Regions from separate parts of the Staphylococcus sp. Z5-21 genome, predicted to be linked through region 2. Evidence: predicted binding sites of a transcription regulator. Region 2 holds the regulator's gene; each other region holds the start of a gene.

Region 1 (4,619 bases), 960 kb from region 2:
ACTGTCAATGCATCCATACCTGTATGAACTGAATCTTTAAACTTGCCTGATTCCATAACATTAACGATGTTTAAAGAACCTAGGTTACATGAAATGTCACGTTTAATTTCATCTTCTGTACCGTAATCGTTAATGATAGACGTTTCTTGTAATTGGAAAATTTCAGTACATAAATTACTCATTTTAATTTGGCCAATGTCTGAGTTAGCATGTACCTTATTTGCATTATCTTTGAACATTAAATAAGGATAACCAGATTGCAATTGTGTTTGTGCAATCGTATTTAACATTTCACGTGCATCTTTTTTCTTTTTATCAATATTAGGATTTGCAACAAGTTCATCATAGTATTCATCTAAATTAATGTCATCTAACGTTACACCGTATTCTTTATAAATGGTATGCGGTGCAAACATATGGAAATCTTTTCCTTCTTTTGCTAAATCAAAGAATTTAGATGGCACAATTAAACCAGTTGAAATCGTTGATAAACGTAAATCTTCATCGGCGTTCACTTTTTTCGTATCTAAAAACTCTTCCACATCATAATGGAAAATATTTAAATAAACAGCACCTGCACCAGGTCTTTGACCTAATTGATCTGCATAACTAAAGCCACCTTCAAGAGATTTTGCAACAGGTAGCACGCCTTTCGCTACACCTTTAATTCCTTTGATTGCTTCTCCACGCGCACGTAGTTTAGAAAGATTAATGGCTACACCGCCGCCAATTTTACTTAATTGCTTTGCAGTCGAATCAATAAAATTAATAGAGTTTAAACTATCATCCGCTTCTAGCAAGAAACAAGATACTAATTCTCCACGACGTGCACGGCCAGCATTTAAGAATGTTGGTGTCGCTGGTTGATATCGTTGTTCCACCATTGCTGAAATAAATTGTTTGGCAGTCGCTTTATGGCCATTAGCTAAATAAAGTGCAACAATCGCTACGTGTTGCTTATAATCTTCTAGATATTGACTTTTATCGTTTGTTTTAAGTGCGTAATCTTTAAAGAATTTACTTGCTGACATGTAACTTGCAAATTTAAACGGAATACTTTTAGCATAATCTGTAATTTCTTGTAAATCAGCTTCTGAATATTTTGCAAACAAATCAAAATAAAAGTCATTATCAACGAGATAGCGCAAACGCTCAATTTCAGTGTCGAAATAAATTGTTTTATCCTGAATTTCTTCTAAATAAACTTCAAGCGCCTCTTGATCTTTTTCTAAATTAAAAAAGCCATTATCTTTACGTTTCGTTACTTCGTTATTTAACTCAATATGATTGTATTTCTTCTCGTCCATAATCTTCATTGAACTGTCCCACCTTATCTTTAAATTCGCTAATATCATTTTGTGTACCTTGAACTTCAAATTTCATTAGTAAAGGAACTTGATATTTTTCCGAGATAGATCGTCCAGCTTTCGCAAAGTTTTGTCCCCAATTGCGGTTTCCACTAGCTGCAACGCCTCTTAGTAAATCATGATTTATATCTAAAAATGACTGAACTGGTTGTGGTACTTCTCCAAAACCTATCGTTCCAGTGACCAAGATGAATGGTTCTTCAATCTTCTCAGTACAATTATTTTGAGTAATTTCCATAGTGTTAGTAATTTCTGCTTTTTTAATAAATCTACGTACATTACCAGAGAATGAAAAATAAACAACCTTCATTGGATCACCTTCTTTCTAATACTAGTATGTTATTAAGTTCACTTTGACGTTATTAAATAGTACTTTCATCGTATTTATATTTTAAATGTATTATAAGTAACCGTAGCGCACTTATTGGGTAACCACAATATATAGTGATTTCTTTTAACTATATGTGATTATGTAAAAACTCAATAATTAAGCATTAATGCTTGATTTGTCATGATTAAACGTCCAAAATAGTGTGATTTTACTTAAAATTTGATTTATTATAAATAAATTGACTACGTCCCAAAACACAATATATTGTGTTTTGTCCTGGTCACAAATACTATATTATGTGTTTCATTATACATAACTCAGAAAGTTATTTAAAGGGCTTTGTTTTTGACAAAAGTTTGAATTCGAAACAGAAATGGCACCAATTCAACGTTAACTCGTACTTTTCTATTTATAAAAAATTTTTTTCGGAATTTAAAGCTATTTTAGTTGCTTTTTTCTAAAACCTTGTAACTATTGATATAGCGTCACTCAGCTTATCATCTAATGCTAAATTGCTCACAATTGAAATTATCTAAGCAATAAAATACTTTGAAATATGTCTTGAATTTCATTGAACCAATACAGAACGTTTGTTCGTATTTTTATGTTACCTCATTTCCCTTTTACTTTCAAGTATATATACATAATCTATATAATTATGCTAATATGAATACGTTAAAAATTAAAATAATCGAGGCGATACATATGAATCCTAAAGTTAAAGGGATCATTGCTATCCTAGTTTCAGCAATTGGCTTTAGCTTTATGTCTGTTTTCTTCAGATTAGCTGGTGATTTGCCGGTGTTTCAAAAGTCACTCGCTCGAAATTTAGTAGCTATGTTTATCCCTTTATATTTCATTTATAAATATAAGCAACCCCTATTTGGTAAACTTAGCAGTCAGCCACTTTTAATTTCACGTTCGACTTTAGGTCTAATCGGTGTTTTATTAAATATCTATGCGATAGACCATATGATATTAAGTGACGCTGATACGCTAATGAAACTCAATCCTTTTTGGACTATTTTGCTGAGTTTGATATTTCTAAATGAAAAAGTTCGTAACTATCAAATTATAGCGATGGTCATTGCAATATTCGGTATGTTATTCGTGGTTAAACCAGAATTCTCATCCTCTATGATTCCTGCTATTGGCGGTTTATTCTCTGGTATTTTTGCTGCAAGTGCATATACGTGTGTACGTGCATTGAGCACTCGCGAAGCACCCTATACAATTGTATTTTATTTTTCATTCTTTTCTATTGTAGTATTGATTCCATTTACGATCTTCACATTCGAACCCATGAGTATGATGCAGGTTATTTATTTAATTGGAGCTGGGCTCGCAGCAGCTGCTGGTCAAATTGGTATTACACTAGCCTATAGTTACGCTCCAGCTAAAGACATTTCGATATTCACTTATGCATCGATTATATTTACTGCATTCTTCGGTTTTATATTATTCGGAGAATCACCAGATTTCTATGCAATCTTGGGTTATGTCATTATCATAGCTTCAAGCTACTACATGTTTGAAAAAGCAAGACGCCAACCGCTATCAATTCAAAAAGAAGAACAAAAACCAAAAACATAAGGAGTGCTTTACCATGACAGAAGGACGTAATAAAGAAGAATTAGAAGATATTACATTACTCGGTAATCAAAATAACAAATACGATTTTGATTATAGACCTGACGTTTTAGAGTCGTTTGATAATAAGCATCAGGGACGCGATTATTTTGTTAAATTCAATTGCCCTGAGTTCACATCACTCTGCCCTATTACTGGTCAACCAGATTTCGCTACAATTTATATTTCTTATATTCCAAATATCAAAATGGTTGAATCAAAATCTTTAAAACTTTATTTATTTAGTTTTAGAAATCACGGTGATTTCCACGAAGACTGCATGAACATCATAATGAATGATTTAATCGAACTCATGGACCCTCATTATATTGAAGTTTGGGGCAAGTTCACACCACGTGGTGGCATCTCAATTGATCCATATACCAATTATGGCCGTCCAGATTCTAAATATGAAAAAATGGCAGAACATCGTTTAATGAATCATGATCTTTACCCTGAAAAAATCGATAATCGTTAATTTTTCTTCATTATAATAACTACCCACAAGATCTTAAAGTATCTTGCCGGTAGTTTATTTTTATATTATTTCATTTTTTATTAAATTGATTTCAAACTTAATTTTGCACTATTGAGATATACACTTGTCATTTTTATTAAAAAAGTATAAAATAAATCCAACCATTTAGGGGGAGGGAAATTATGAAAAAAATTAATTATACACACGAAGAAATTATGGAAAGTACTCCAAGAACCGGTTTCTTCGGCCATCCAAAAGGACTAAGTACATTATTCTTCACTGAATTTTGGGAGAGGTTCAGTTACTATGGTATGAAAGCGATACTCATATACTATCTTTACTATAGTGTTGCTGAGGGTGGTTTCGGTCTAAGTCAAGCCGTTGCAATGCAAATTGTTGCTATCTACGGTACATTAATCTACATGTCAGGTGTCATCGGTGGTTGGATTGCCGACAGGATTACCGGCACCCAGAATGCCGTCTTTTATGGTGGCTTCTTGATTATGATAGGTCATATCTTACTTTCACTACCAAATAACTTAACATTAGTCATGGTAGCACTCGCAGTCATTATTACTGGTACGGGGTTATTAAAACCTAATATCTCAACGACCGTTGGTGAATTATATGATCGTAACGATGTCCGTCGTGATGCTGCATTCACATTATTTTACATGGGTATTAACTTAGGTAGTTTGACTGCACCGTTATTAACGGGTTACTTACAAACTAGAATTAGTTTCCATGCTGGCTTCTTAGCTGCTGCAATTGGCATGTTCTGTGGTTTAGTCGTTTACGCAATTAAACGTAAGAA
Region 2 (4,619 bases):
ATCTCTTCTGTCCATATAAATATCTTCCAACTTAGCATCTAGTGTGTCGCGTTGCATGTGATGGGATGTAATCAAATGTGCATTAAACTTTTCTTCATCATGCTTGATTTTGCAAGGACAAGGTAAATAGCGAATCTTTATATGATTATTTTCAATGTACAATTCAGGTATGTGTCCTTTAACAAAATTGGGACAATCTTTATAAGCATGACCATCATAATGCTTTTCTTGGTCTTTATATTCTTGCAAAATATTTAAATCTTCATCAATCATTGCATTGGTCAATTCGGACTTATGTTTCTCTAAAAATTGTTTGACGTCTGGATCATTGACGACATCTTTTTTGATTTTTTCGATGCGTTTTGATAAATCATTTGATTCACCCATAATATGGTTGAAAGATTTCATTTATTGTCCTCCTTCCATCTATTTTTTAATTGATTAAGAAATTGTTCTCTATCTTTTTTTAATTTCTCATCATCTTCATCTTTGGATGGTTCATTCGATTGCTTATTGTCGCGTTCTTCTAACCATTTTGGTGTCATTTCTCTGGAAGCTAATTGTTTCTGTTTATAATTACGTTTATTAGATTGGTTTTCTTTCTTAGGCTGATTTACTTTCACGGCGTATTGATATGCTTGTTCTGCTGTTTTAATGCCTTTTTTCTTCCAATTAGATGCAATCTCAAATATATAGGATTTAGGCAGCTTCATATCTTCTTTTAACATTACAAACTGCAATAGAATATTAATAACGCCAAATGATAAATGTTCACGTTCAATCAGTTCTTCAATCATATATTTTTGTTGGGTAGTTGGTTCAGACTCTGACCATGATGCAAGCATATCAATAGGACTTGTTTCCTCCAATTGTTTAAGCCAACTATCATTTTCACTTTCAGTTTCCACTGGTTGATTCTCTAGTTTAGTTTCACTATCCGCTTCTGTTTTAACGTTTAGTGTAGGCAATTGTTGTTCATGCTCCATTAAATAATACGTTCTTGCATGTTTACGCAATTCTTCAAATGACAATTCTTGTGCACTTGTGATGGATTTTAATATGATGCGTTTCATTGCTTCAGGTGTCAATCCATATAATGTAGCAATTTGTGTGATTAATATTTTAGCATCTTTATCAATTATTTTTGTACTTATAAAATGGCTTTGTAATAAATCGTAAAGTGTCTCAAAATCAAACTGAACTTGACTTAAGTTTAAACCAGTATATGCTGTTTCTTTTATTTCTATACCATCATTTTCCACCGTTTTATTTGGCACTTTAAATACATCAGTGAACGTACGAGTCACATCTTGATATTGACAATAATCAATACGCTGATCACTCTCGAAATGCCGTTTGAGTTGTTGATAACGTTGTTTACTTACCTCACTATATAAATAAACAGATAACATAGGGTCGTTAAAAAATTGTTTCGCAGAAGGTGGTTGAATCAAATCATAAATAAACGATGAATGTTGCGCACTGTGATTAACATATGATTTAACAAGGCCTGTACCTTCTAACAAATCCATTTCTTTTCTGAATTCCAACAAATTTATTTTTAATTCACTCATTATAATATAGTGAGTTAAAACAGTATCAGAACCAACTTCCGCAAATTGATTCAAGTAATGATATAAACCAATCGCATTCATACCAATCATGGGCGTAAACAATCTATTTAATATTTCTAAATGGTTATTATTTAAATTAAAATCACGAACAACATTGAAATTATCATGTGGTCTCAAACCATAATCGTAGGATTGTAACCCCATTAAGAATCACTCCGTTTATTTTCAGCTAAAATACCTTGCATAGATTGTAGTAACTGGTCTACATCCTTAAATTCCTTGTATACAGATGCAAATCTTACATACGATACTTGATCTACATGCATCAATAAATTCATAACATGTTCACCAATTTCTCTTGATGAAATTTCAGCACGACCCTCATCACGTAATTTCCATTCGACATTATTTGTAATGTCTTCTAATTGTTCATATCGTACTGGTCTTTTCTCACATGAACGAACTAAACCATTTAATATTTTTTCTCGTAAAAATTGCTCACGTGTACCGTCTTTTTTAACTACGATGAGTGGTCTTTTTTCTATATGTTCAAAAGTAGTGAACCTTGTTTCACACTCTTCACATTCTCTTCTACGTCGAATCGCATTAACTTCATCTGCATGTCTAGAGTCCACAACACGAGAATGAGTCGAATTACATTTCGGGCATTTCATCGAATTATCACCCTCTCTTTTTGATTACCTTACATTATACTATAAATATGCAAGTCACAAAAGATTCGCTATTACACTATATCTATATCGTATAGCATAATTCAAAAGAAACGCCGTATAATTAAGATTTATTAACTTTAAAGCTAATATTAACGAAGAAATAATAATAAAATTAAAAACGCCTCGTAATATAGTTTATAAATTAACAACTATGTTACGAAACGTTTTAGATAATTATTTTTAAAATTTGTAATCGCTATTTTTGAAAATTAATTTGCTACAGCTGCAACATCGTTTTTAAGTAATTGTCCAATTTGTGTGGCAACATCAACTACTCTATTAGAATAGCCCCATTCATTGTCATACCATGCAATTACTTTAACTTTATTATCTCCTATTACCATTGTACTTTGTGTATCGATAATGGCCGAATGTGGATTCGTGTTAAAGTCCATTGAAACGAGTGGTGCATCTTCGGTAGAAATGACACCTTGTAAATCATTCGCTTCAAAAGCTTCGTTCACTTGTGCTGCTGTTACATTTTCATTTAAATCAACTACTAAATCAACGAGTGATACATTTTTTGTAGGTACGCGTAAAGCCATTCCATGTAATTTCCCTTCTAATTCTGGCAATACTTCTTTCAATGCTTTAGCAGCACCAGTTGAAGTTGGAATAATACTTTCATTACATGAACGTGCACGTCTTAAATCTTTATGTGGATTATCAATATTATTTTGGTCATTGGTAATGGCATGTACAGTTGTCATCAAGCCATTTTGGATACCAAATTGATCATTTAACACCTTTGCAACCGGACCGATACAGTTTGTAGTACATGAAGCGTTGCTAAAAATATCATATTTCTCAATATCTAATTGGTCATTATTAACGCCTTTGACAATCATTTGTACATCTCCACCCTTAGATGGACCTGTTAACAATACTTTTTTAGCACCAGCTTTAATATGTGCTATCGCTTTATCTCCATGGTTAAATTTACCTGTTGCTTCTATTGCAACATCTATATCTAATTGCTTCCATGGTAAATTTTCAGGATTTCTATCAGAAACTAATTGAATTTCGTGATCATCAACTTTAATTCCCGATTCTATTGGCTCTACTTTAAAATCATAAACGCCATGTGTTGTATCATAATTTATTAGATGTGCAATTGTTTCCGGTGGGTAACTCGCATTTATCGCAACTACATTTAAATCTTTATTTTTTAGTGCGATTCTCAACACCATTCTACCTATTCTACCCATTCCGTTAATTGCTATATTTGTCGTCATTCGAAGCACCCCTCGTCTTAGTGTTATACTTTATGGAAATAGTATAACATAAATATTTATTTAGGAAAGCGTTTTCTATAATAAATTTAAAAACTTTAGCATTAAGGCTTTTATGTTTTCTAATATTAATCAGTAAGATTTTCGTATATATCCTATTCTCACTTATGTATTTCCTTAAATATTAATAATAAAAACACTTAAGTTATTAGAACGTCTCTTATATAAAAACCACCCAATTATCAAAGATAATTGGGTGGTTGTAATCACTTTTATTAAAGTACATCTTCAGAATGACTCTCTATATAGCCTTCTTCTAATAATAAATTTTCTAAATTTTGTTTTAGTTCTAATTTTGTATCACGATTATCTATTTCACGGTCTGCCATTCTACGTTTTTTATCTATAGAAATTTGACTATAAACACGTGCTTTCGCTTCTTCCATTGAAATATTATTTCGTTCCATCAATCTATCGATTTGTATACTTTCTGAAGTATATACTAACCAGACTTCATCGACAGTATCTTGTAAATTATTCTCAAATAATAATGGAATATCCATAATGACATGATAACCTTCGCTTAAGTATTGTGCTTTTTCTTTTTCCATAATTTCTCGCACAATAGGATGTACGATTTCATTTAATTCTAATCTCTTTTCAGGTTGATTAAATACTACTTCGCCTACATAAGCTCTATTCATTTCACCATTTTCATCAATAGCTTGCTCACCAAAGGCTTCTTTCACACGTTCTAGGCCTTTTGTACCTTTTTCTACTGCTTGACGTGATGCAATATCTGCATCTACGATTTTAAAACCATGTGCACTTAATAGTTCTGATACCGTAGATTTACCTGATGCGATACCACCAGTTAGTCCTATAACTTTCGGCATATTCTCACTCTTCCTTTATTGTTGACAAGTTGGACAAAAATGACTATTTCTCGTTGCAATTACTTGTGTTGCAATGTCATCGCCACAAACTTTACAAACTTTTTGTTTATATACGTTTAGGTGTTGCTGCATTGTACCTGTACTACCATCAGCATGACGGTAATCTGAAATGCTTGTTCCACC
Region 3 (4,619 bases), 970 kb from region 2:
CCAAGGATACTGAGTCCTGAAATATAATTTGGCGCACAGTATGCCATAATTTCTTCTAATGTGTCTTCATGAAATGGCTCACCGTATTTAAAATTTTGAGCCACTTTATTATAACAATTTTCACAGGCAAATGGGCAACCTGAAACATATAGACTGCAACGCACACCTTCACCATCTACAAAGCTTTGTGCTTCTATTTTAGCGATATGGCCTTGCCCATGTCTTATTTTTAAAATATTCATACTGATGCATCTTTCAAATGTTTAACGCGCGCGCACATTTCTTTATGGCGACCTTCTATCGTAGGGCGTTGAACAGGATTGCCTAAATAGCCACACGTACGTTTAACCACATCTACCGACTTAGGATCATCATTGCCACATTGCGGACACTGATAGCCTTTTGCAGTTGTTTTAAAATCTCCGTCAAATCCACATTTTCTGCAATGGTCAATTGGGATATTTGTGCCTAAATAACTTACTTTATCGTAAGCATAATCCCAAACCGCTTCTAATGCCTTTAAATTATGATTTAATTTCGGGTACTCGCAATAATGGATATAACCACCACTCGCATATTCTGGATAATCTTTTTCAAAATCAATTTTCTCAAAAGGCGTCACATCTTTTCTAACATCATAATGGAATGAATTTTGATAATAACCTTTATCTGTGATATCAGCTATTTCTCCAAATTGTTCACGATCTAGTCGACAAAAACGATCCGTTAAGGATTCACTTGGTGTGCTATAGATACTAAACCAAATATCGTATTGCTCTGTCCATTTTAACTGATATGCTTTCATGGATTTTAATATATCTAATGTAAATGCTTTGGCTTTAGATAAACGTTCCCAATGAGGCCCATAAAATACCGTTGCCGCTTCATATAGCCCAATATATCCTATAGACAAAGTTGCACGTTGCCCTTTAAATAATGTCATAATGTCATCTGTTTCTTTTAATCTGTGTTTAAATGCCCCGTTTTGATATAAAATCGGTGCATTCTCTGGCGTAGCTTGTGCAATACGTTCAATTCGATAAACCAGTGCATCGTGCATTATGGCCATACGCTGATGAAATATTTTCCAAAAAGCTTCCATGTCACCTTTTGATTCCAGAGCAATCCTTGGTACATTCAGTGTTACCACACCTAGATTACAGCGGCCATTATTCTCATAATGACCGTCTTTATCTTTCCATGCAGGTAAAAATGATCGGCAACCCATAGGTGCTTTAAAATCTCCTAATAGTTCCACTGTTTTATCATAGTTTAATATATCTGGATACATGCGTTTAGTTGAACATTCTAAAGCGAGCTGCTTAATGTCATAATTAGGATCTGACTCATTTAAATTAACACCTCTTTTAATTGAAAAAACTAATTTAGGAAAAATTGCAGTAATTCGGTCTTTACCTAACCCTTTAATTCTAGTAGATAATATCGCTTCTTGAATCTTGCGGCTATATCGATCAGTTCCTAATCCAAAGCCGAGTGTAACAAAAGGTGTCTGCCCATTCGAAGTGTATAGCGTATTGATTTCATACTCGAGACTCTCAATGGCATCCCCAATGTCTTGCGTTACTCGCTCATCTACATATGTATCAATGACTGACTCATGTACAAATTTTTCTGCAATTTGTCGATGTTTCATTTCATTAAATTTTGCGTATTTACTCAACAATTCATCAACGCGATCTATTGTACAGCCGCCGTATTGACTACTAGACACATTAGCAATAATTTGTACTAATTGTGCTGATGCAGTCTGTATAGATTTCGGTGACGTTACGGTCGCATTACCTATTTGAAAGCCATGTGACAACATACTTTCTGCATCAATTAAACAACAATTCGTGAGTGGTTGGAATGGATGATAGTCTAAATCATGAAAATGAATGTCTCCTGCTTCATGGGCTTGAGCGACATGCTTAGGTAATAAATAATCCAAAGCATACGACTTAGACACTACACCTGCTGTTAAATCTCTCATAGTCGAAAATGTAGCACTATCCTTATTAGCATTTTCATTAACTACAGTTGGATCTTTCGTAATGAGATGCTTTAAATTTTTTTCAAGTTTGTTCATATTAACCCTCATTTCTATATATAGTATATACATTAAATATAAAACACTATATATTGTGTTTCAAATCTGAAGATAGACATTAACAAATTCGTCAAAAGTTTATTAACACTTTGTGAATTTTATTTTGAAATTTTCATTAGAGCGAAAAATTTATTAGTGCTAAAATAATATATGTATTTAATTTATAAGGAGGGATTGTAATGTTTGTAGCAGAAGTTGCTTTTTCGACTAACAAGGAAAATGAACAACAACTATATAATAAAGTAAAGAAAACACAATCCGAGTTGCATAATGTGGCTGGTTTAAAATCATCAGAAGTGTGGACAAAATCTAAATCAGATGATGTTGAATATGTTGTTGTAAGTAAATGGGATGAGAAAAAAGATTTTCAAAATTGGGTTGCTAGACCTTCTCATGTTGAAGAGCATAAGGCAATGCATAAAAAATCTAAAAATGATGAAGCTGACAAGCCACCTTTTCAAAAGACATTACGTCAATATACAGTAGTAGAATTTTAAATACTTGAATCATATAATAAAATCAAAGGTGAACATAAGTGACTTAAAATCATAATTTAATCACTTATATTCACCTTTTTTTAATTTCATGAGCAAGCACATCATGATATAGCTGCTCCTATTAAAATAATATTTTAGACATGTATATCACGATGACAACTGTAATGGCACTTAATAAAGTAGATAAAAAGACAAGTTCTGCTGCTAATTCAGGATGATTATCATATTCTTGTGCGATAACTGAACTATTTACAGACGTTGGCATTGCTGATGCGATGAATAATGTTTGAGCTATGATGCCCTCTATCCCCATGATTTTGATAATAACAAGGGCAATCAAGGGCCCTATAATCAATCTTATAAAAACATACGCATAGGATTTGGACCACTTCAAACTAAATTTGATATTAGATATTTGAGCACCTAGCATTAATAACGCAATCGCAATCATAGCATCGGCAACATAATTCGCTGGTGTCCAAATAAATTCAGGAATAGGTATATGATTGTAATTTAATATAATTGCTAGTAATAATGCATATAACACAGGCATTTTAAAATAACCTAAAAGTGCCTTTAACTTTCCTATATGTAAAGATTGAATCGCAAATACACCATAAGAAAACGTGAATATGTTCTGCAAAGATAACACAATAACTTGAACAGACATTGCTAATGGATCACCTTTGAAAACTAAATCATTTACTGGGACACCGTAGTTGCCCGAATTAAAGAACATCAGACTGTTTGTAAGCGTTGTTGTCTCCCCTTTATCCGTTTTACGGAACATAGACAATAACTTACCAATAAGAAATAGTACAAACATATAGATTACGAAGAAAATGATAATGTAAAACAATAAACTTAACGCAAAATGCGTCTTGTAAAATTTCACAAAAATAAATCCCGGCACAAAGACATAGATATTAAGTTTGGCCAATGTATTTAAATCTAATGTAAATTTCTTTTGCAGTATGTATCCTAAAAATATCATGATAAAAATAGGTAAAAGTACAGTCTGTAGTATATATAACATTTCACTCATAAGCATCCCCCTTTGTTGCGCTTTAGTTATTTATGATTGAAGTTGCATTTTATAACTTTGCTATTTAACCTATATTACTATTAATCATATCAGAATATTAATCGTTTGACTTTAACCATTAATTTAAAATCATTATGTTTCACGTTAAACATTTTATGCATCTCAATAACATCATCCTTATGCCATATCTTAATTTTTTAAACTGCTATAATTTTTCAGTTCACAAGAAAAAAGACCGAAACATCTTTATATGTCTCGGCCTAATTAACCCTAAAATCGTACTACGCTATAAAACGACTTTTCCATTCCTACAGACTAATCATCCTTTTTGCGTAGGCACTATGAAATCTTTCTTTGGAAATTCGATTTTTACTTATATGTGTTCTTACGTTATATACACAAAAAGCTGCATAAGCTTTTCACTCTGATAACAATTATTTATCTTTCTTTTTATTACGATTTCTTTTTCTTTCTTCCAATATGGACATAGTAATAAAACCAACCACCAAAACAGGCAATAGCATGCCTAATGCCATCATCATCTTTCTCACCCCATTTTAATATTTAACTACTTTTAATCTCATTTTATTAAAATATATCACAATTTTTCTAAGTTTATATACATAATTGCTTTAAACATTAGTTTGCAATCGATGTATTATAAAATAGACTAGGCTACATTTAGTAGCCAGTCTATTTAGATATACAAATTAACAAAGTATCATTTAATACTTATAAGGATCTTCTTTCACTTTTTTTGATCTTTCATCTAAATCATCTAAGTTATCTAAATCCGTTTTATTATCATCTTTAGATTGTGAGTAAGCATCCTTTATTGTCTCTTGCTCATTTTCTTTTTGCTCTTCAGATAAAATAAATGAGTTATTACGCTCATTCACTTGAGATCCATCTTTAATATATGGATTTACATCGTCATCTTCTTCTTTGTCATAAATTGGTTCTTTCG

What was found. Region 2 encodes NrdR, which represses ribonucleotide reductase genes. Its sites were predicted from a motif close to AACACNATATATNGTGTT; they were not measured.
Region 1: nrdI (class Ib ribonucleoside-diphosphate reductase assembly flavoprotein NrdI) is a predicted target of NrdR. The motif match lies at 1,952-1,969, and genes of this name have one in related genera.
Region 3: nrdD (anaerobic ribonucleoside-triphosphate reductase) is a predicted target of NrdR. The motif match lies at 2,132-2,149, and genes of this name have one in related genera.

The regions. Positions count from the first base shown of each region.
Region 1 is NZ_CP096462.1:2,092,661-2,097,279, forward strand. It holds gene nrdE (class 1b ribonucleoside-diphosphate reductase subunit alpha) at 1-1,316, opposite strand, end outside; gene nrdI (class Ib ribonucleoside-diphosphate reductase assembly flavoprotein NrdI) at 1,279-1,677, opposite strand; gene M1D64_RS10485 (DMT family transporter) at 2,404-3,291, shown strand; gene queF (preQ(1) synthase) at 3,305-3,805, shown strand; gene M1D64_RS10495 (peptide MFS transporter) at 3,988-4,619, shown strand, end outside.
Region 2 is NZ_CP096462.1:1,133,692-1,138,310, reverse strand. It holds gene dnaI (primosomal protein DnaI) at 1-408, opposite strand, end outside; gene M1D64_RS05630 (replication initiation and membrane attachment family protein) at 405-1,778, opposite strand; gene nrdR (transcriptional regulator NrdR) at 1,778-2,248, opposite strand; gene gap (type I glyceraldehyde-3-phosphate dehydrogenase) at 2,518-3,543, opposite strand; gene coaE (dephospho-CoA kinase) at 3,816-4,436, opposite strand; gene mutM (bifunctional DNA-formamidopyrimidine glycosylase/DNA-(apurinic or apyrimidinic site) lyase) at 4,452-4,619, opposite strand, start outside.
Region 3 is NZ_CP096462.1:161,182-165,800, reverse strand. It holds gene nrdG (anaerobic ribonucleoside-triphosphate reductase activating protein) at 1-242, opposite strand, end outside; gene nrdD (anaerobic ribonucleoside-triphosphate reductase) at 239-2,089, opposite strand; gene M1D64_RS00715 (antibiotic biosynthesis monooxygenase family protein) at 2,290-2,607, shown strand; gene M1D64_RS00710 (AEC family transporter) at 2,729-3,652, opposite strand; gene M1D64_RS00705 (DUF4064 domain-containing protein) at 4,378-4,619, opposite strand, start outside.